Rhodopirellula baltica SH 1: one gene and its partner. The protein of the gene in region 1 binds, or shares a complex with, the protein of each later gene. Links are inferred from orthologs where the notes say so. Each region holds a gene or a part of one and is shown in the gene's direction. Other genes may lie near its edges.

What was found.
Region 2: the proteins of carB (region 1) and carA are in contact, whole or in part, in a solved structure (PDB 1KEE), measured with the Escherichia coli proteins. The link is inferred for Rhodopirellula baltica SH 1 from one-to-one orthologs.

The regions. Positions count from the first base shown.
Region 1 is NC_005027.1:6,531,680-6,543,532, reverse strand. What follows is about bases 3,097-6,942. They hold carB (carbamoyl-phosphate synthase large subunit), read left to right. Parts: upstream 3,097-3,490; coding sequence 3,491-6,742; downstream 6,743-6,942. Other genes in these bases: RB_RS25165 (SHD1 domain-containing protein), read left to right, coding at 6,860-6,942; RB_RS25175 (exonuclease domain-containing protein), read left to right, coding at 3,097-3,252. Outside these bases: RB_RS25185 (DUF1553 domain-containing protein), read left to right, coding at 1-219; RB_RS25180 (DUF1501 domain-containing protein), read left to right, coding at 280-1,776; more of RB_RS25175, read left to right, coding at 2,185-3,096; more of RB_RS25165, read left to right, coding at 6,943-8,593; RB_RS25160 (sigma-54-dependent transcriptional regulator), read left to right, coding at 9,027-10,484; RB_RS25155 (leucyl aminopeptidase), read left to right, coding at 10,557-11,853. UniProt on the Escherichia coli protein: Large subunit of the glutamine-dependent carbamoyl phosphate synthetase (CPSase).
Region 2 is NC_005027.1:2,661,316-2,672,145, reverse strand. The notes cover bases 2,776-5,598. They hold carA (glutamine-hydrolyzing carbamoyl-phosphate synthase small subunit), read left to right. Parts: upstream 2,776-3,515; coding sequence 3,516-4,682; downstream 4,683-5,598. Other genes in these bases: proS (proline--tRNA ligase), read left to right, coding at 4,679-5,598; RB_RS10405 (hypothetical protein), read left to right, coding at 2,899-3,258; RB_RS10410 (hypothetical protein), read left to right, coding at 2,776-2,872. In the rest of the region: RB_RS10420 (porin), read left to right, coding at 1-941; redox-regulated ATPase YchF, read left to right, coding at 1,085-2,176; more of RB_RS10410, read left to right, coding at 2,291-2,775; more of proS, read left to right, coding at 5,599-6,184; lnt (apolipoprotein N-acyltransferase), read right to left, coding at 6,228-8,021; RB_RS10385 (AAA family ATPase), read right to left, coding at 8,115-9,344; RB_RS10380 (type II and III secretion system protein family protein), read right to left, coding at 9,441-10,830. UniProt on the Escherichia coli protein: Small subunit of the glutamine-dependent carbamoyl phosphate synthetase (CPSase).

The DNA.
Region 1 (11,853 bases):
CCGCCAACCGATGCGGCTCTCGAATCGTTGTCGCGATCGCTCGAGACCTTTCAATCGCTGTATGAATCTCAACCGGGCCAAGCCACCGCACTCGTGCAACGATGCACGGATCCGGTTGTCCAGTCCGTGACATCCGCGCCCGACCAGGTTCGTTTGGCCGCATGGACTATGGTGATTCACTCCATCTTGAATTTGGATTGTGTTCGAACGCGGGAATGACGCCACTTTCCCGACTGCAAACCGCCAACGAATCCGAACCATTCTTTCACAGACCTCGCCATGAACACTTCGCAAAACGCCGCTTTCCAAACGCTGGCCAACCTATCGGGTCGACGTCAGTTCTTGCAGCAATCCGGCATGGGACTCGGAGCAACCGCGTTGGGATCAATCGTCGCTCGTGCTAACGCCAACGAAGCCAAATCGATTGACAAGCAAGCAACGGACTTGAAGGCCGGTGAGTTGGAAGGTCTGCATTTTCCCGCCAAAGCCAAGCGGGTGATCTTTCTGTTCATGGCGGGTGCCCCCAGCCAAATGGATTTGTTCGATTACAAACCCGAGCTCGCCAAGCAGTTCAAGCAACCGCTGCCGCCCAGCGTCAGCAACGGGCAACGAGTCACCGCGATGACTCGCGGCACGAAACAAATCATCGCGCCATCGATGTTCGAATTTTCGCGGCATGGCGAAAACGGGATCCATCTCAGCGAACTGTTGCCTCACCTCGGAACCGTGATCGATGACATTTGCTTGATTCGATCCACGCACACGGACGCGATCAATCACGACCCGGGCAAAACGCTGTTCTGCACCGGATCGGAAATCCCCGGCAAAGCGAGCTTGGGTTCTTGGCTGAGCTACGGCCTGGGTCGGATGAACGAAAACCTGCCCGACTTCATCGTGCTTAACTCCGCCTTCTGGAGCGGCGACAAAGCCAACATCCAAGCTCTCTACAGTCGATTGTGGGGATCCGGTTATCTGCCGTCCAAACACCAAGGCGTCTCGTTCCAACCTTCCGGTGATCCGGTTTTGTTCCTTTCCAATCCGGAAGGTGTGAACCGCGAAAGCCGACAAAAGATGCTGGACTTGGTCACGGATTTGAATCGCCAACACATGCAGCAAATCGGTGACCCAGAAATCCTGACGACCATCGCTCAACAAGAGATGGCGTTTCGAATGCAAGCCTCGGTGCCGGAACTGACCGACTTGAGCCAAGAGACCGAAGACACGTTGGCGATGTACGGCCCGGAAGTCCACAAGAGCGGCTCGTTCGCTCGCAACTGCTTGATGGCACGCCGAATGGTCGAACGCGACGTTCGATTTGTGCAACTGTTTCACCGCGGATGGGATCACCATTCACACTTGCCGAAGAAGATTCGTGGCCAAGCTTACGATGTTGATCAACCATGTGCCGCCTTGATTCGCGATTTGCGGCAACGCGGAATGCTCGATGACACCCTGGTCGTTTTCGCGGGAGAATTTGGACGCACGACGTATTGCCAGGGCAAACTGACGCACAAGGATTATGGACGCGATCACCATCCACGTTGCTTCACGACTTGGATGGCCGGCGGTGGTGTCAAAGGCGGCATCACGCACGGCGTCACCGATGACTTCAGTTACAACGTCGTTGAAAACCCAGTCCACGTGCGAGATTTCAACGCAACGATTTTGCACCAATTGGGAATCGATCACGAACGGTTGACGTTCCCGTTCCTCGGCCTCGATCAACGATTGACTGGCGTGGAAGAAGCCCACGTCATCCACGACATCCTGGCTTGATGAATTCGGTTCTTTCGAGAGTGTTGATTGATTGAGCCGTCAAGGCGTTCGCCTGGACTACGAAATGTTTGGGCTTGTGGTGGCCATGCGTTTGCGCAGGTTTTCATCCCGGTAGGGATGCCGGATGGTAGCCGTCGGTAAGCGATAGCGCCACCGATGGACACGCCCCCACGCCGCCACTCTCCATCCCGCCGTGGCCTTTGGCCACGGCGGGATGGAGAGTTTTTCTGGGGCTCGTTTTCCAGGGGTACGCTGCTACGCAGCAACCCCCGGCTACCATCTGAAATCCCTACCGGGATGAAGAAAGACAGAAACCGGAAGAAAAATTGCATTCGCTATCAGAACGCCAATAGCAAACGTTTCGCACAGGGTTTGACAAGTCAAAGCGAGCCGACTTAGAAATGCGTCATGGATTTCACCGCGATCGATTTTGAAACGGCGACGCGTCGCTCAGACAGTGCCTGTCAATTGGCGGCGGTTCGCGTTCGCGGCGGAGAGATCGTTGATTCGGCGTGCTGGCTGATTCGCCCGCGACCGTTTGTGTTTTCACCCGCCAACATTCAGATCCACGGCATCACTCCCGGGATGGTGCGGGAGGAACCCGAGTTCGGCGAGTTGTGGCCGGAGATCCAATCCACGCTCGGCGATGATTGCTTGATCGCTCACAACGCCAGCTTTGACCTCGGCGTGTTGATGGCTTGTTTGGAATCGCACGACCATCCTGTTCCCGACATGCAATACAGTTGCACGCGAGCGATCGCCCGTCGGACTTGGCCCCAGCAACCTCGCTTTGGGTTGAAACCACTGTCGGATTGGTTGGGCATTCGGTTCCGCCACCACGATGCTCTGGAAGATTCGATCGCTTGTGCCAAGATCGCTTTGGCCGCGGCGGAAGACTCGGGGGCGACCAGCCTGGAGACTTTGGAATCGAAGCTTTCCTTGTCTCGGGGCAGTGCAGGTGCTTGGGGAAAGAAAGGGCCAACGTCCAGGCGTGCATCGACCCGACGAAAATCTTCCCCGCGTCGCTCGCCGTCACGGGCTCCCGAAGTCGCGATCGCTGGATCGACGATGACTAGTTCCACCATTTCGAACTCGACGGCCGGATCCGCCTCGTTCGCCATCGAGCCGCCCCGTCCCTGCGGGATCAGCGACAGCGGCGTGGATTTGCAGCGATTGATGATTCGTGCCGACTTCATTCGACCGCTCGAGGGACGCAAAGTGGTCTTCACCGGGGTGCTTCAAAAGCTGCAGCGGGAGGAAGCTGAAATGCTGACATCTCGTTGCGGAGGAAAGTGCCAATCCAGCGTTTCGCGAAAAACGGACTTGGTCGTCGTCGGTGACCCCGATTCGCGAACGGTTCAGGCAAGTCGCACGATGAGCGTCAAAGAGGCGACCGCTCGACAGCTGGCAGCCGAAGGAGCCCCCCTGAGAATCATGACGGAACACGAGTTTCTGGAAATGATCATCGCGATGTGAACATTCGTCCTACCGACGAATTTGCCGCCAATCTGGGGCTGCAAGGTGGATCCTACCAAGAGTTCTCGGCGAATCGATTTTGATCCGATCCCCGGTCCTCTGCGCCGAGGGCAAACCGTGTTATCCTTCCCGAAATTTTCACGGCAGGCGTCGTCGAACCTGAGCCCCCACAGCCGGTGGGCTCTCGACCAAATCGTCAGCCATTCGAGCCCCTCCGCCCTCTTTTGGGATCGTTTCCGTGCCGCGTCGCGACGACATCAAGAAGATTCTGCTCATTGGCAGTGGCCCGATTGTTATCGGCCAAGCTTGCGAATTCGACTACTCAGGAACCCAAGCCTGCAAAGCGTTGCGTGAAGAAGGTTATGAGGTCGTGCTGGTCAATAGCAATCCAGCGACGATCATGACCGACCCGGCCACCGCCGACGCAACGTACATCGAACCGTTGACTTGGCAGATCGTCGAAAAGGTCATCGCCAAAGAACGCCCCGATGCATTGCTGCCGACCCTGGGTGGCCAAACTGGCCTGAACGTCGCGATGGACCTCGACGCCAACGGCGTGCTCGAAAAATACGGCGTCGAAATGATCGCCGCCAACGCCAAGGTCATCGCCAAAGCGGAAGAACGCGAACAGTTCAAACAAGCGATGGACAAAATCGGCCTGGATGTCTGCAAAGGCTTCACCGTCCGAACGCTCGCCGATGCACGCAAAGCCCTCGCCGAAGTTGGCTTGCCCGCCGTCGTTCGACCATCCTTCACGATGGGCGGCAGTGGTTCTGCGATTGCCTACAACAAAGACGACTTCGATTCGCTGGTCCAAAACGGACTGGATCAATCGCCCGTCACCGAAGTCTTGATCGAAGAATCGATCATCGGCTGGAAAGAGTACGAGATGGAAGTCATGCGTGATTGCGACGACAACGTCGTGATCATTTGTGCCATCGAAAACTTCGACCCAATGGGTGTCCACACGGGCGACTCCATCACCGTCGCCCCCGCCCAAACGTTGAGCGACAAAGAATACCAACGGATGCGTGACGCTTCGCTGGCTGTCATTCGCGAAATCGGTGTCGAGACCGGCGGCAGCAACATCCAATTCGCGATCGAGCCTGACACGGGCCGAATGATCGTGATTGAAATGAATCCGCGAGTCAGTCGAAGCTCGGCGTTGGCCAGCAAAGCAACCGGTTTCCCGATCGCAAAGATCGCTGCGAAATTGGCCGTGGGATATCGTTTGTGGGAATTGCCCAACGACATCACGCAAAAAACCAAAGCCTGCTTCGAACCGACGATCGACTACGTCGTCACCAAGATGCCTCGATTCGCGTTCGAGAAATTCCCCGAAGCCGACGCGACACTGACGACTCAAATGAAGTCGGTCGGCGAAACCATGTCGATCGGACGAACGTTCCAAGAGTCGTTCCAAAAAGCCCTGCGTGGCTTGGAAGTCGGCGCATTCGGATTTGGCAGTGACCCGAAGGATCTCTGGGGAACCGAAGATCAACCAAGCCGCGACGAAATCCGTGCGAAGTTGTCGACTCCCGGTTCCGAGCGAGTTTTCTACATCCGCTATGCATTCAAGGACGGAATGACGGCGGCGGAAATTCATTCGCTGACCAACATCGACCCATGGTTCCTCGATCACCTGCAACAACTGATCGAAACCGAAGACAACCTACGCGCGATCGGAAAGCTGGACGCGATCGATGTAGACACAATGCGAGACGCCAAACGTCGCGGATTCTCGGATCGTCAAATCGCGACGATCACGTCGAAAACGGAATCCCAAGTCCGAGCGAAACGTTTGGAAATGGGCATTCGACCGGTCTACAAAAGTGTCGACACCTGTGCGGCTGAATTTGAAGCTTTCACGCCGTACTACTACAGCACCTACGAATCCGAAACCGAAGTGCCAGCCAAGGGCGACAAGAAACGTGTCGTGATCTTGGGTGGTGGCCCCAACCGAATCGGTCAGGGCATCGAGTTCGATTACTGCTGCTGCCACGCTTCGTTTGCCCTGCAAGAGATGGGCATCGAATCGATCATGGTCAACAGCAACCCAGAAACAGTCAGCACCGACTACGACACATCGGACATCTTGTTCTTCGAACCCTTGACGATCGAAGACGTCCTGAACATCTGCGACGCGATGCAGCCTGATGGTGTGATCGTTCAGTTCGGTGGCCAAACGCCGCTCAACTTGGCTCGTGGATTGGAACAGGCCGGCGTGCCGATCATCGGCACCAGCGTCGACACGATCGACACCGCCGAAGACCGTGAATTGTTCAGCAGCCTGATCGACGAACTCGGCCTGCGGCAACCGCCATCGGGCATCGCTCGCAACATGGACGAAGCGCGAGTCGAAGCCAAACGCATTGGCTATCCGGCGCTTGTTCGCCCCAGCTTTGTGCTCGGCGGCCGTGCGATGGAGATCTGCTACGACCACTCCCAGTTCGCTCGCTACGTTGCCGAGGCATTCATCGTCGCCGATGGACAGCCTGTTCTGATCGACCGGTTCCTCGAAGACGCTACCGAAGTCGATGTCGACGCGATCAGCGATGGCAACGATTGCGTGATCATGGGGATCATGGAACATATCGAAGAAGCTGGTGTTCACTCGGGTGACTCGGCTTGCTGCATCCCACCGTTCAGCCTGACTCAACCGGTCCTGGCCGAAATTCGCGATGCGACGAGAAAGCTGGCCGCACGCCTGAACGTGGTTGGGCTGATGAACATTCAGTTCGCCGTCAAAATGGAAGGCACGCAGCCAACGCTTTACATTTTGGAAGTGAACCCGCGTGCCAGCCGCACCGTGCCGTTCGTTGCCAAAGCGACCGGAGTTCCTGTCGCAAACTTGGCGACCAAAGTCATGGCCGGCAAGACGTTGAAAGAACTGAACGTCACGGAAGAACCCATTCCACGCCACGTTTCGATCAAAGAAAGCGTGTTGCCATTCCGGAAATTTGCCGGCGTCGACATTGTGCTCGGCCCCGAGATGCGAAGCACCGGCGAAGTCATGGGTGTCAGCGAATTGTTCTCGATCGCGTTTGCCAAAAGCCAACTCGCTGCGGGGACCGTGCTGCCAGAATCTGGCAAGATCTTCTTGTCGCTCTCTGCCAACCACAAAGAAGCCGCCGAGTCACTCGGCAAGTCTTTGATCGAGTTGGGTTTTGAACTTTTGGCGACCGAAGGAACCGCGGTTCGTTTGGAAGCCAACGGAATCGCTGTGACCCGGGTCAAGAAGCTCTCCGAAGGTCACCCCAACCTGATCGACTACCTGAAAAACGACGACGTTCAGTTGATTCTGAACACTCCGTCAGGCAAGGGAGCTCGGACTGACGAAGGCAAGATCCGAGCTGCCGGCGTGCAACATGGCGTGCCGTGCATCACCACTCTGGCCGCCGCGGAAGCCGCCGTGCGAGCGATGGTTGCCATGCGTGACACTCCGATGGAAGTCGAATCGCTGCAACGTCGGTACGCACAGAACGTCTGATTGCATTGTGAACGTTTCAAGAAACAGCCGCCTTTGAGCGGCTGTTTCCGTTCACAGAGGATGCGTCGAGTCATTAACATGGGGGTCCTCCATCCCATTTCATCAGGCGACGACGACATGACTCATCGATTGAATGGTTCGTTGACCTTCCTGGTCGGCATGCTGTTATTTGGCGTGGCGGTCCCCGGCTCGTTGCTGGTTTCGGCTTCTGCCTCAGCCGCTGAACCGGTTCGTTTCAGCTCGAAGGTTGGCGAAACGGTCACCTACAAGATCAACATTCAGATCGGGATCGGTAAAGACGCGGGCAAATACCCTGGCACGTTGACTTATCAAGTCAAATCCGCCACGCCGGAATTGATTCAGCTGAACGTGACCGGCCATCTAGAAGGCACGTACTCTCGCTCGTCATCCTTCTTCCGCAGCAGCAACGATTCGCCTTTGCCAACGCTGGAATCGGTGTCTTGCCGAGGGGCGTTGCTGGGAATCACACCGCTCGGAAGCGTCGAGGTCGCGCAGCGGGATGAGATGATGGGATTGCTGCTCGGCACGCTCGGCCAACTTGCCATCGTTCCACTCCCTCCGGCCAATGCGATCCCCGTCAATCAACGAGCGGCGGACAATGGTGCCGATGTCGCAGTGACCTGGAACGAATCTGACACAACCACCATCGCCCGGGTCAGCAGCCCCTTTGGAATGACGCCTTTGTTTGCCAGCCACGCGGGCCTGAACAATAAAAAACTTTCCATCGCAACCGAGAAATGGAAGTACGTTGCTCATCCAGCGGTTCGAAACCGGATGAAGATTGACCATCAATACGAGTTGTCCGCTCCCGAATCCGACCCACCACTGAAGATGCAAGGTGAAGGCATCGCGTTCTTCAACTTAGACGATGGCTTCTATGAACAACTGCAAATCAATCGAGTGATCTTCCAAGTCGACGATGGCGTGGAAATCAAAGTTCCCGTGTCGATCTCTTTGGTTCGCGAGACTCAGCAGGAACGCAACGCCAAAATCGCTGCGGCAAAGGAGGCTGAACTCAAACGCACACGCCCCTTCACCGATGCTGAACGCAAAGAATGGATCAAGGCTCTCGGTCCCGAATCTTCCTTCACGATCGCTCATCGCGCGATGATGGAGCTCAACTCGAGGAATCAACGCCAAGATCCCGAACTCGCGCAGGCACTTCTGCAGCGAGCCGAGATGTCCAAGGATAATCGGAAATCCTCCTTTTATTCGGCTGCGGCCCGCTACGACGAATCGCTCAAGCAGATGGCAGAGGATCGTCGCGACTACAGCCGCGGGATTGGGACGGTGAAGCGGACCGGTGGGCCAGTCACAACGGCCAGCCGTTTGGTTGTCGGTCAGATTCTGGCCAAATCACGAGAACGATTCAGCGGCTACGAAGCGGTCGAAGTCAAAGAAATCCATGCTCGCAACGAAGTCTCGGTGCAGTCCGTCGGTGGTCATGGTCGAGTCGAACGCGTCAATGTATCGATGTTGCGTTACCCACCCGATACGGTTCAGCAACCTGTCGACACGCGGCCCGCACCGCGAACTCGGCGTGTGGCTCCAAAACCCAAGGTGGCGATCGATGAACCGGATGAGATGGACGACGAAGATCCCCAAGCTGAAATGGATGTCATCCGGACCTGGACGGACAAAACCGGGAAATTCAAAATCGAGGCATCGTTCCTGGCGGTGAAGGATGGCAAGCTTCGCCTGAAGTCCGCCGACAACAAAACGATCGAAGTCCCGGTGACAGCACTCTCAAAGAAGGACGCCGACCTGGCGGAACGATTCCAAAAGGAATCCGAAGCCGCCGCCAATCCATTCCAAGTCGTAACGGAATAGCGATCAGCCTCAGGACGCCGGGTTGCCCCTCACCTAGCGTGCTGCCTCGGTCTACCCAACCGCGGAGCGGTGGCATTTGTCAGCCTCGGGTTTCAACCCGAGGTTCCCGGCAGGTGCGTCCAATGAAAAGCCGCGGAGTGGCGACAGGTGGGATCATCATGTCCCCGGCTGTCGTCGCTCCGCGACTTGCTCACCATCGAGATTCAACCCAACCTTGGGTTGAAACCCAAGGCTGCCAGATTCCGTCGCTCCGCGACTGATTGCGTGCGAGCCGGCGTCACCTGCACCGCTTCCCCCGACAACTTCCGAGGGCCCTGAGAACCGGTTTCGGAGACATGGTTCCCAGGAACCTGGACTGGCTTAGAATCAAGGGCTCACGACCACGAAATGGGGTCGATTTTCGCCAGCCCTTCTCGTCATCCGTCTGATTTGAATGACTTCCGATCTCACTGCCGCCCCCGATTCCACCGCCGAACCGCCGGATCGTTCGAAGTACCGTCTGCTGGTGGTCGACAATGAGGCTGCCCACGCGCGGGCGATGACGGAGAGCCTGGAAAAGGTTGGCTACGTTTGCGAGGTCGCGACCAGCGGCCCCGACGCCGCCGCACTGATCCAGCGAGAAACGTTCGACATCATCATCACCGACATGGTGATGAACGATGTCGACGGAATGAAAATCCTGGCTCTGGCAAAAGAACGATTGCCCGAATGCGAAGTCGTCATGGTGACCGGGCACGCGACGGTGCCGATCGCTGTCGAAGCGATGCAGCAGGGCGCGTTCAATTTTCTCGAGAAACCGATCACCCCCAGTCGCTTGCGAGCCATCGTCGAGAAGGCGGCCGAGAACGTCGAACTCCGACGGACAAACACCGAGTTGATGCAGCGGCTCGACGAGCGTTTTGGCTTCGAAGGCATCATCTACACCAGCAAAAAGATGCAAACGGTCATCGACCGTTTGCGACGCATTGCCGCCACCGACGCGACGGTGCTTATCACCGGTGAATCCGGAACCGGAAAAGAAATGGTGGCGCAGGCCATCCATCAAAACAGCCCCCGCAAAAACAAACGCATCGTTGCACTCAACACGCGAGCTGTTTCTGAGAACTTGGTCGAGAGCGAACTGTTCGGCCATGTCAAAGGTTCGTTCACCGACGCGGTCTCCGACCGGGAAGGTGCGTTTGAATACGCCAATGGCGGGACGCTGTTCCTGGACGAAGTCGGCGACATGCCGATGAGCACCCAGATCAAATTGTTGCGAGTGCTGGAGGAAAGCCAGATCACTCGCGTCGGTGGGAACAAGTCGATCAAGGTCAACGTTCGTTTGATCTCAGCGACCAACCGACCACTCGAAGAAATGATCGATGCAGGAACATTCCGAAACGATCTCTACTTCCGTTTGAAAGTCGTGACGATCGAGTTGCCGCCACTCCGAGAGCGACGCGATGATGTGATCGCTCTCATGGACCATTTCCGAAAAATGTTCTTGCGGCGACATGGCAAATCGTCTGCCCATTTCACTCCCGCAGTGACCAAGAAATTCTTCGCGTACGACTGGCCCGGCAACATCCGCCAGCTTCGAAACTTCGTCGAAACCATGGTGGTGCTGGACACCGATGGGTCACTCGACGAAGACGACTTGCCGCCGGAACTGATCGACGAGACACCTCAAGAGGGCGAAGAATCTCAAGGCCCCGCTTTGATCGAAGGCAACATGAGTTTCGTCGGCAGACCACTCGCTGAAATCGAACGCTGGGCGATCGAAGAGACGCTGAAACTGACCGGCAACAATCGAGAAGAGGCGGCAAAGATCCTGCAAATCGGTGCCCGAACTCTTTACCGTCGACTCGACCAATACAAAAAAGATGAAGACGAAGCAGCAGCTCAATCGTAGACCTTCACCTCGGTAACACAGCGCTTTTCCACTCGCAAGTTTCGACCCTTTCAATTGCCACCGGATTTAAGAATGCAACCTTTGCCTTTTCCCATGATGACGCTGACCTCCGAAACCAAACTTGACCTCGAGAAAGCAGGTGTGTTGGTCCTCGGAGTTGAACCGTCTGCTGATTCAGGGGAATCTTCCGACGGCAAAACGACCGCCAACTGCATCGCCGTTTCTTCGTTGCCAGAATCGCTCGCCGCGACGGTAAAGAACGCGTGCAGTTCCGGCGAAGTGACCGGCAAACCTGGTGAGCTGACCAGCTTCGCCACTGGCAATGCTCAAACACCTTGGATCGTGCTTGCGGGGTTGGGCGCAAGCGACAAACGAACTCGCGGGTCTGCGATTGAACTCGGTGCCGCGGTGGTTCGCAGCTTGGCCAGCAAGCCACGCCAGCAGATCACTTTCGCGTTGGGCGATGGCGTCGCCACCGAAAACCACGATGCCGTCGTCGCCGGTGCGGTCTCCGGATGCGAAGGCCAACATCTGTATCAACGTGAACCTTCCATCTCGGTTCCCGAAGCAATCGCGTTTGTTGGTTACTCAGCCGAATCCGTTTCACGTGGTGAAAAGCTCGGCCAATCGATCAATCACACTCGGCGTCTGGTCAACGAGCCACCGTCGATCATGAACCCAACCGGCTTCGCTCAATACGCTGAGAAAATCGCCAGCGACTGCGGACTCACGTGTGAAGTCTGGGACGAGAAAAAACTGGAAGCTGAAAACTGCCGAGCGATCTTGGCCGTCGGTCGAGCATCAACCAGCCCACCGCGTTTGGTGATGCTGCGTCACGATGGCGGTGGCGACGAAGCCCCGCTTGTCGTCGTCGGCAAAGGCGTCACGTTCGACTCCGGCGGTTTGTCACTCAAACCCAGCGATGGCATGGTCGACATGAAATGCGACATGGCTGGCGCGGCAACTGTTGTTGGCGTGATGAACGCACTGGCGAAACTGAAGGTGCCACGCAACGTCATCGGATTGTGTGGGCTGGCTGAAAACATGGTCAGCGGCGACAGCTACAAACTGGGCGACGTGATCGAAACCCGCAGCGGTAAAACAATCGAGATTCTCAACACCGACGCCGAAGGCCGCGTCGTGTTGGCCGACACCCTGGACGTCGCCGTGCAACAAAAGCCTCAAGCGATCGTCGACTTGGCCACGCTCACCGGTGCTTGCATGGTGGCCCTCGGAATCGACGTCGCCGGATTGATGACCAACAACCAAGCCCTCTGCGACGCAGTTCAAAGTGCGGCGGAATCTGAGTGCGAACCCGTTTGGCAATTGCCGATGTTCTCGCTGTACGACGACAAAGTCAAAAGCAAAG
Region 2 (10,830 bases), 3.9 Mb from region 1 along the record:
TCGTTCAAATCGACGGCGACACCGATGGAAGTCACATGCTCGACTTTTTTGATTACTTCTGGGCATGGAAGGCGTCGGACACCTTCCAGATTCAAATGGGCAAACGAAAGGTCTCCGCGAGCCGGCAATGGCTTCTTGGTGCTCGGCGCACGCGGTTTGCTGATCGACCAATGGCGAACGACTTCTTCCGTCCCGACCGAACGGTGGGGCTTTTCGGTATCGGAAAGTTTGCTGAGCACGGGCACTACCAAGTGATGGCTGGCAACGGATATCGAACGGCCAGCTTGCCCAATTCGGCAACCGACAACCGTATCACGTTTGCGGCAACGAGCTACATCGATCCCGCGGGGGATTTTGGGTCGCAAATTGTCGACTACGAAAAGACGCACACGGCACTTTGGCGAATTGGGCACTCGATGGTTTATTCGCCACAGGTCGGTCAGCAGTCCGGTGATCCCTACGACGAAACCAACTTTGTCCGGTTGTCCGATGGCACTCGTTTGACACAGGTCGGCGCAATCTCTCCGGGCGTGACGATTTCGGATTTCGATATCTGGTTTTACGGAGCGGACTTCGCTTGGAAGCGTCGAGGATGGAGTCTGACGAGCGAGATGTTTCTTCGCTGGATCACGGATATACGTGGTGACGGAGCTCTCGCGAAGAACCAGGTTTTTCAACACGGTTGCTACGTCGAGGGCGGCAAGTTCTTGATTGACAAGAAGTTGGATGTGAACCTGAGATTTTCGCGAGTCGATGGGGACTACGGTGCGGCCAACGAGTATGCGGTGGGCATGAACTGGTATCCGTTGTCCAAGCCAAGTTTGAAGGTCACGTTCGACATGACTCAGCTCGACGGAAGTCCGTTGCAGAACACGACCAGCGATATTCTGGTTGGCGACGAGGGAACCTTGTTCCGAACGCAGTTTCAGGCAGAATTCTGACACCGCGGCGGGAGGTCGCTCTGTTCCAACGCGTCGCCTCGACGAATCGCGTTGGAATCGCCATAACAGTGGCCGTTGCGAAAACCGCTGGATCATGGCGGTTCGACTCCCACCTTTCTTTCCCCATTCTTTCAGGCAACTCGATGGAAGCCGGAATCGTCGGCTTGCCCAATGTCGGCAAAAGCACCCTCTTCAACGCTCTGACGTCCAGCGTCGCGGCTCAAAGTGCCAACTATCCGTTTTGCACGATCGAGCCCAACGAAGGGATCGTCAGCGTGCCCGATTCGCGATTGAATCGGATCACCGACTTCATCAAGCCTAAGAAGGTGATTCCTTCGGCGTTGAAGTTGGTTGATATCGCCGGCATCGTGAAAGGTGCGGCCGAAGGTGAAGGTTTGGGCAACAAGTTTCTCAGTCACATCCGACAAGTCGACGCAATCATGCAGGTGGTTCGTTGCTTTGAGGATCCCGACGTGATTCACGTGAGCGGCCAAGTCAACCCGATCGCCGACATCGACACGATCGAAACCGAGCTGGTTTTGGCTGATATGCAAACGCTCGAAAACGCATTGGGTAAGGCTCAACGGACCGCTCGCAGCGGCGACAAGGAAGCCAAGCTTCGCGTCGCGGCAATTGAGAAGTGCAACGCACACTTGGAAAACGAGCAACCGTTGCGGACTTTGGAATTGCCCGAGGCCGAGCAGGTCGCGATCAGCAGCTATGGCTTGATGACCGCGAAACCAATCCTGTACATCGCCAATGTTGACGAAAACGACCTCAACGGCGAGCACGAATTGGTTGACAAAGTTCGCGAGCATGCGGCGAAGACCGGAGCTTCGGTGGCCTGCGTTTGTGCGAAGCTCGAATCAGAAATTGCCGAACTGGACGAAGAAGATCGAGCAGAAATGTTGGCGGACGTGGGCTTGGAAGAACCATCGCTGAACATCATCGCTCGCGAAGCCTACCGAACACTTGGTTTGCAAAGCTTTTTCACAGCCGGCGAAACAGAGGTCCGTGCGTGGCCGGTTCGAATCGGAGCGACTGCTCCCCAAGCCGCCGGGGTGATTCACAGCGATTTCGAGCGTGGTTTCATCCGCGCCGAAATCTACCAGTTGCCGGAGCTGGAAGAATACAAAACAGAGAAAGACATTCGACAAGCCGGTAAACTTCGTGTGGAAGGAAAGTCCTACGTGATGCAAGACGGTGACATCTGTCACTTCTTGTTCAACGTTTGATCGTCATTCCAGCACGCATTTGATCTTCGGTTTGATATTCAGGCACCGATTCGTTTTGGTGCCCATTTGCTGATAGCCCGTGCTCCCACCGCCATCCCTCCTACTGACGGTTCTATGAACAAAATGTTGATTCCAATTCTCTTCGCTATCGGCACAGCGTTGTTTTGGGGCTGCTATGGCCCGACCATCGGCAACGCTCAGGCGCCCCGCATCAACGGTGCACCGTTGTGGTCGCCGTTCAAACCTTACGTCTTCATTGGGATTGCTTACCTGGTGATCGCGATTCTTGGTGGTTTGGCCATGATGGGCGTCAAAGGAGACTCGTTCAATTTTTCGGGCGAGCACTTTGCGACCGTCAAATGGGGTTTCTTGGCTGGTTGTCTGGGGGCCTTTGGGGCACTCTGTTTGACCACCGCAATGATGACCAGCAAAGGCAACGCGTTATTGGTCATGCCGATCGTTTTTGGCGGTGCGGTGTCGGTGACGGCCCTGGTTTCCGTTCTTCGGCTGGGTGGGCATGTGCAAATCAGTCCTGTGCTTTGGGTTGGTATGGCGCTGACCGTCGTCGGCGTTGTGATCGTGGCGATGAACACGCCTCACGGTCATGCACCGACGAAGCCTGCGACCGATGCCACTGAATCAGCCGAACCGCATGCCGCGGTACCGGTCGAAACCGAAGACACGCAAGCGTCCTGATTAACAGAACGAACGAACACAGCGAAATGACTTCTCCTAGTGATCCACTCACGGTTATCCGAGCCATCGATGCGGAGCTGACTCACGTTTGGATGGTCCGCACTTTCCTCAAGCATGCCGATGAATCGGAAGAGGATGAGGATTTGAGGGAAGTCGTTCGAGACTTGTACGACTTCATTTTGGCTGTTGGGCCGGTGACGGACGAAACCGACACGGCCGTTTACATGAAAATGGCCAAGAAGAAATTGCGGCGGCTCCGAGGAGCCACGGAGCTGTACGAGGCGATCCAACCGGAAGTCAGCGGGCACACCAATTTCGCGATGGCGGCGAAGTCGTTGCGTTTGGCGGTCAATCGGATCATTGCTTTGGTTCAACCGCCGCAATAATTCGCCTGTCTTTCCTAGAGTCCGAGGCAGCGGAACCGGTCAGATGGTCCTGCGGCACTCCCCATCGTCGGCCCGTTAAACGGCCGACGCGACCTCAGAATGGTGAGATCCCTCCGACCCGCCAAGAAACCCCGTCAAATCGGCGGGAAAGGGGGCGGACGCACACTCGGGGGACTGGAAGAAAATGGATTCGACAGCGATAACAGGACACCACGTCGAAGGTATCCCATTTTTTCCGCGACTCCCATTGTGCATTGATGAGCTCACCTGCCAAAGCTGCCAAACTCGCTCTCGAAGACGGCACCGTCTACACCGGAACCAGCCTCGGAGCAGAAGGCGAAACGACCGGCGAAGTCGTCTTCAACACCTCGATGACTGGGTACCAGGAAATCCTGACCGACCCCAGCTATCGCGGTCAATTGGTGACGATGACTTATCCCGAAATGGGCAATTACGGGATCAACTCAATCGACCTCGAAAATCGCGGCACTTCGCTGGCGGGATTCATCATCCGCAACGAGAGTCGCATGCACAGCAACTACCGATCGGAAGGTTCGCTGAGCGACTATCTGAATTCGCAGGGTGTTGTTGGAATCGCCGGCATCGACACGCGTGCCCTCGTGCGACGAATCCGCAGCGAAGGCGCCATGCGAGGCGTTCTGTCGACGACCGATTTGGATGACGCATCTTTGGTGGCCAAAGCCAAAGCTTCACCGGGTTTGGTCGGGCGTGATTTGGTACAGGAGGTCATGCCGACTCAATTGGAAAAGTGGACCAACGAACTGGATGACTGGACCATCCGAGAAATTCGCGAAGCAGCCAAAGACGCGTCGATCGGCGACGATAGCCGACCGCACGTCGTCTGCATGGACTTCGGCATGAAGTGGAACATTCCGCGGCACCTGCGTTCACGCGGCAACCGAGTCACGATCGTTCCTGGAAATGCATCCGCCGATGACATCTTGAAGATGGATCCCGACGGTGTGTTCTTGTCCAATGGACCCGGCGACCCCGAACCATTGACCTACGCTCACAAAGCGATTGGTGAATTGCTCGGCCAAGTCCCCGTGTTTGGAATTTGTCTCGGTCACCAACTGCTGTCCGTCGCCTGCGGTGCCAAAACCTTCAAACTGAAATTCGGTCACCGTGGAGCCAACCAACCCGTTCTCGATTTGGAAACGGGCAAGGTTGAAATCACCAGCCAAAACCACGGCTTCGCGGTCGATGATCAAGGTTTGCCAGATTGCTTGGAAGTCACGCACCGCAATTTGAACGATGACACGATCGCAGGTGTTCGTCACAAAGACACCGGAGCGTTTGCTGTTCAATATCACCCCGAAGCTGCGGCCGGTCCTCACGACAGCCACTACTTATTCTCACGATTCCAGGAACAACTGAACGAGAAGTGCGGGGTGACCGCATGAGCAAAGCCCCCAGGACAGCCATCAGCCCAACTCGCGAAGAGAATTATCCCGAGTGGTATCAACAAGTCATTCGGGCAGCCGACCTCGCTGAGAACTCGCCGGTTCGCGGTTGCATGGTGATCAAACCGTGGGGCTACCAGCTTTGGGAAAACGTCCAGCGTGCTTTGGATGACATGTTCAAAGCAACCGGCCACCAAAACGCTTACTTCCCATTGTTTATCCCGATGAGCTTCCTCGAGAAGGAAGCCGAACACGTCGAGGGATTTGCGAAAGAGTGCGCGGTCGTCACTCACCACCGTCTTGAACCAGATCCTGATGGCGGGTTGCGGCCTGCGGGCAAGCTCGAAGAACCATTGATCGTTCGACCAACTAGCGAAACGATCATTGGTGCAACCTACGCGAAGTGGGTGCAGAGTTACCGTGATTTGCCAATTCTGATCAACCAATGGGCCAACGTTGTGCGTTGGGAAATGCGGACGCGAATGTTTTTGCGCACCGCGGAATTTCTTTGGCAGGAAGGCCACACCGTCCACGCGACTTCGGAAGAAGCGGTCGAAGAAACCGAGAAGATGGTCGAGGTCTACCGAGACTTTGCTGAGAACTGGATGGCGATGCCAGTCATCGTCGGTAGCAAGACTCCGCTGGAACGTTTCCCCGGCGCCGTTGAGACGTTGTCGATCGAAGCCATGATGCAAGATCGCAAGGCCTTGCAAGCGGGGACGAGCCACTTCCTGGGTCAGAACTTTTCAAAAGCGCAGGAAATCAAATTTCAAAGTGAGTCCGGCGACATCGAGTTTGCTTGGACAACCTCTTGGGGCGTCAGCACTCGTTTGATCGGTGCTTTGATTATGACGCACAGCGACGATGATGGGTTGGTTTTGCCACCGCGTTTGGCACCAACGCATGTCGTCATTCAACCAATCTACAAAGACGATTCGCGAGCGGAGGTGATGGAATACGTTCAATCACTCCGCGACGAATTGGCGGCTCAAACCTACGCGAATGCACCTGTCCGGGTAACCATCGACGACCGCGACATTCGCGGCGGCGAAAAGAAGTGGTACCACGTCAAACGAGGCGTGCCGATTCGATTGGAAGTTGGACCGAAGGACATCGCCGCGGGCACGGTTTTCTGCGGCATTCGCAACCAACCCAAAAGTGTCGGCATCGACCGAGCGGAATTGGTCGCAACGATCGGCGAGAAACTGGCAACGTTGCAGCAGGAGTTGTTCGACGCCGCTTTGAAGATGCGGGAAGACAACACAGTCGAGCTGACATCCGAAGCTGAGTTTCGCGACTTCTTTGCTGACAAAGGCGACACCGCAATCACCGGCGGGTTCGCTTGGTGTCACTACTGCGATGAAGACTCTTTGCAGCCGTTGTTGAAAGAGTTGAAGGTGACGATACGTTGCGTTCCGCGATCGGACAACGCGACCGAAGGCACCTGCTTCTTGACTGGCAAACCCGCAGCTCAACGAGCCATTTTCGCGAAAGCGTATTGACGCTCTCGCGATGACGCGTTGATTGTCAATTTGGTTGAGCTGATTAGGCGATCACACTGCGTTTCCGCCGACGCATCAGCCACTCAAACGTCATCCATGCCAATCCGCAAAGTGTGGCCGCGCCCATCAAGCCGGCCGGCCAAGATCCTATGCGTACATACAGGCTGATTCGCGAGTCTCGCCTTGGCTGGGCATAGATCACATCGCTTTGTCCTTTTGCCAATCGCTCGACCACTCGACCGGCCGAATCAATCCACACGGTTGGGCCACCGTTGGCGGCGGACAAGATTGGACGCCGACATCCAACCGCAACTAATTGTGCGCATCGCAAATGGTGATCCACGACCGCGGAATCGTGGAACCAAACGTCGTTGGTCAACGTCACGATTGCGTCAGGCAGTTTTGGGTTGGCTCGTGAATTCAGTTGGTGCATGTGATTGACAGGAATTCGTTCCACCGCCGTTTCGATGCACAAATTTGGCATTAACGAAATCCCATCCAAGTCAAAGCGTTCCGGTTGGGTTCCTCGATCCAATCCAAGTCCCGGAGGGACAATGTCGCGGATCCAGGGCAAGCTGTGCACCAATGGGATGGTTTCTCCGAATAGGACGAGGTGATTCTTCGAGTAGGTGCCGGACATGTTTCCGGTCGCATTCACCCAAACCACGCCGCTGTATTGGCTGGGGCGATCCGCGTACTGGACCAATCCACAGCCGCCAATGATTGCCGGTGGCGCCTCGGTTGGCACGGTCGAACTGGCCCTCATCGCTCGCTGAATACTGTTCGCGCGATCCAAGAAGTCGTTCTGCTTGCTTTCCACTGCGAAGCGAAGTTGTTCAGGCTGCAACGGCGCGGCTGCTGGGTTCTGCATGAAGTCAGGAACCACCAGATCGGCGCCGGTCGTCATCCAAGGCAATCCGCCTGAGAACATCGACTCGGGCCAAACAACTGCATCGATTCGTGTGTTCGATTTAGCGACCGCATCGATTGCCATTTGACCGTATGTCGCAAAAATCTCCTGTTCACGCACGATGTCTTGTTCATAGACCGTCAGTTCGTTGTCTCCCAAAAGTGCGATCGTTTTGCCGGTCGGTTCCGTCTCGGCATTCATCGACATTGCTCCGTAGACCATCGTGGCAATCAGTAAACCGCCTGCGGTCACCAATGACTTCATCGGGGAGTCAGAGACACTTGATGTCCGTTGAACGACCCATCGATTCAGTGCGTCGAACATTGCGACGTTGACGCAGACGATCACGAAGCTGACCGCATAGGTTCCGCCCAAGTCTGCGATTTGGATGAGCATTGGCATATCAGCCAGTGCGTGGCCGAGCATCAACACCGAGATCCCGGTGAAGAAGTAGTTCCGAATCCACTCCAAGCCAACCCAAACGACGGCGGCCACAAGACAAAGCGGTACTCGATCTCGCCGTGCTTGAGAGACATCACAGTTGTCTACCAATCGCAGTCGCCGGAGCAACGCGATAAAGAGAACGGGATAGATTGCCAGGTAGCCTGACAATGCAATCCAAGGCAAGAACATCAGCGGATGTGCGTAGCGGAGACCTTGAAGGCTGAGCAACCAATAGGCGAGCGAAGCGGCGTACAGGGGTCGCTTCCAAGAAGAGCTCGGCGAGACTTCCGCGATCGCCAGCAGTGGAACCAGTGCGATGAACACCAAGGGACCGATCGCGAATGGAGGTCCCGAGAGCCAAAGCACCACTGCGAATGCGGACGATGCCGCAGAAAGCCACCTCATCGAGGCGGGGTCGAGCGATGGCTGCTTGGTGGCGACTTCCGAAGCAGGAAGGTCGGAGACGGATTTGTTTTCGCTCAACGGAGGGGCTCACGTTCGCGGGATGATTGATATCCCCGTGAAATACCAGCCCAACCGCGGGCCGGCAACCCGTTTCACATTTCCCGACGCGTGTTAGGCCTTGGCGGCACCCGGCCAGAATCGTTTCCAACGGCTTTCGTTGTTGGCGTGGTCGTCCGCACCGGCGCCTTCTTCCGCAGTTACCCCGGTTTCTCGGTGCGTCAATCGATACGCAACATCCCGGAAAGCCTGGGTCAAGGCTGCCTTCGGGGCTTGCGTGATCAACGGCACACCGTTGTTGCGGACTTCGACCATCGTTCGATAGTCGTTGGGCAACAAAGCGAAGATCTCACGTCCGAGTGTTTCTTTCGCTTTCTTCAGGCTGATTTGTCCGGCGTCCAAACCAGCTCGGTTGACGATGATTTCAACTCGTTCGGCGAGGCCTTCGGTTTCATCGAAGCTCATCATCAAACGAACCACGTTGCGGAGACATGGCAGGTCCAATTGAGTGACCAGCAATACCTTCGACGCGGATTCGATGGCGATCATGTCGAGCGCGTTGTAGGTCTTTGAAAGGTCGACGATCAAATGCGTGAACGAGGCCTTCAGCAAACCGACAACTTTGCGAAGACTTTCGGTGTCGATGGCTTCCAGGTCATGCAGTTCAACTGGTCGCGGCAGCAAATACAGACCGCTGGAGTGTTTCGTGAGCGACTTCTTGAGCAGTTGAATGTCGAGTCGTCCGATGTTTTGAACGACGTCGGCGAGTGTGTAATCCGGAATAGCATCCAAGAAAACGTCGGCGTCACCGAGCGCTAAATCCAGATCCAACAGGGCAACACTGTTGCGGCTTTCTTCGGCCAACACGCAGCCCAGGTTCACCGCGGTGCTGGTCGTTCCCACACCACCGGTTGCTCCAGCGATCGCGATGACTTCGCATGAACGATTGCGTGCGTCTCCACCGCCGAACTTGGTTTGACTGATCCGACCGAGCGCCGAAGACAGTTCTTCTTCTACCAAAGGCAACGTCAGAAACTCACGTGCTCCAGCACGAATCGCCTGCAGGATCAATTGTCCATCGCTGACGGCACTGGTCGCGAGCAACGCCGTGTCGGGCGTTTCGCGAGTGATCCGCTCAATCAGTTTGATTGCGGCGGTGGAATCGGTGTCCAGCGAGATGACCCCGACATCGGGAGTCGTTTGATCGACGATGTCAGGAAAGAACTCGTAGCGTGAGCAGTCCGCTTCCAGCCAAACGGTGTCCATCCCCAAAAGCATCGCTTTCAGTGTTTCGCGGGACGAGTCGTTTGGATCGACCAAGGCCAATCGTAGGACGTTACTCATAACAGGCAGCTTCGATAGACGGAGAAAGGTTTCATAGGGGACAGCCCGCTTGTCAGGCGGGCGACATGGTGGGGCGTATCGAGTTCACTCAGGCGATCATCTGTAGTCCGGTTGGCTGACGATCACACCTTCGGCAACCTTCGTTGGTTGTGGACCAGGGACGATTGCATTCGGTGGAAGCAACTCGCCAGCACCGAAACGATTGTTTGCGGGTGACGCGGTGTTGCGTGCAGTCCGCTGCGGGTAGTAGCCAGACGGATTTGGCATCGCTCGCTGCGGCATGTTTCGCGAAGCTTGCGGGGTCGACATGCTTGGATCGACAATCTCACCTTGCGGGTAAATGAGCTCTGGGGCACCGTTCTGCGAATCTTGGTAGATCGGTGCTTGGTGCATCATCGGACCAGGTTCGATTGGTCCTCCGCGGAAGCCGCCGCTGATGCCAGGTTGCAAGTTTTCGTTGTCGCAATCGTTGGCTTTCAAGTTCGGCACTTCGATGTGACCATAAAGGTAGAACTCTTTATCGTCAGGTGAGTGCGAGTTCATGCCAGGGCCACCACGAGGGACTTCGTGTGGATCCATGGCTTCCACCAATTCTGGAGTGACCAGGATCAGCAATTCGATCTCGTTTCGACGTTCCTGCATTTTGCGGAACAATGTCCCGACGTAAGGCAAGCTTCCGAAGAATGGTGTTCGGGATGTCGTTGATTCGGTGCGGCTTTGCAACAAACCAGCCAAAGCGAACGTTTGTCCCGCTTGCATTTCGACGGCCGTTTCAACGTATCGCGTCGTAAACGCGGTCACATTGGTACCGTTGACCGTGACGGCTCGCGAAGGATCGGGCTCACTAACTTCTGGTCGCACTTCCAGTCGAATACGACCGGGGCCAACGACGAACGGCAAGAAGTCGATGCTTGTTCCGTAATCTTCGTAGGTGATTTGAACTTGGCCGTTCTGCCCGGGAACAATCGTCGGGATTCGACCACCAACGGTGAATCGTGCGGGGCGTCCGTGGGTGGCGACGACAGTCGGTTCCGCTAACAGCTTGGTCAAACGCTGTTCGTGCAACGCGTTGATGAGCGTCTCGAAATTTCCGTTGACATTGAATCGCAGATTCGTATCACCAAGTGGAATGGGGCCAAAGCCAGCGTCACCTTCGACGATACCGGCACCAACATCGAGGACTCCACTAGGGCCGTTTAGCAATGTGAAGTTATCGTCAAGAATTGCCAAGTCGACGCCGAGTTCACGGAGCTTCGTACGGCTGACCTCCATGATCTTGGTGTGCAACAAGACTTGTTGGATGCCGACGACTTGGATGTTGTTGATGACCGTCGTGTAAAATTGTTCGGTGATCGCGACCGCTTTGTCCACGTCGTCAACACTGGTTACATATCCAGAAATGATCGCCGACTCGCCGATGGGCGTGACTCGAAGCGATGCCAGCGGCAGCTGCGAGTTCAAAATGCCTTCGACTTCACGAGCGTCG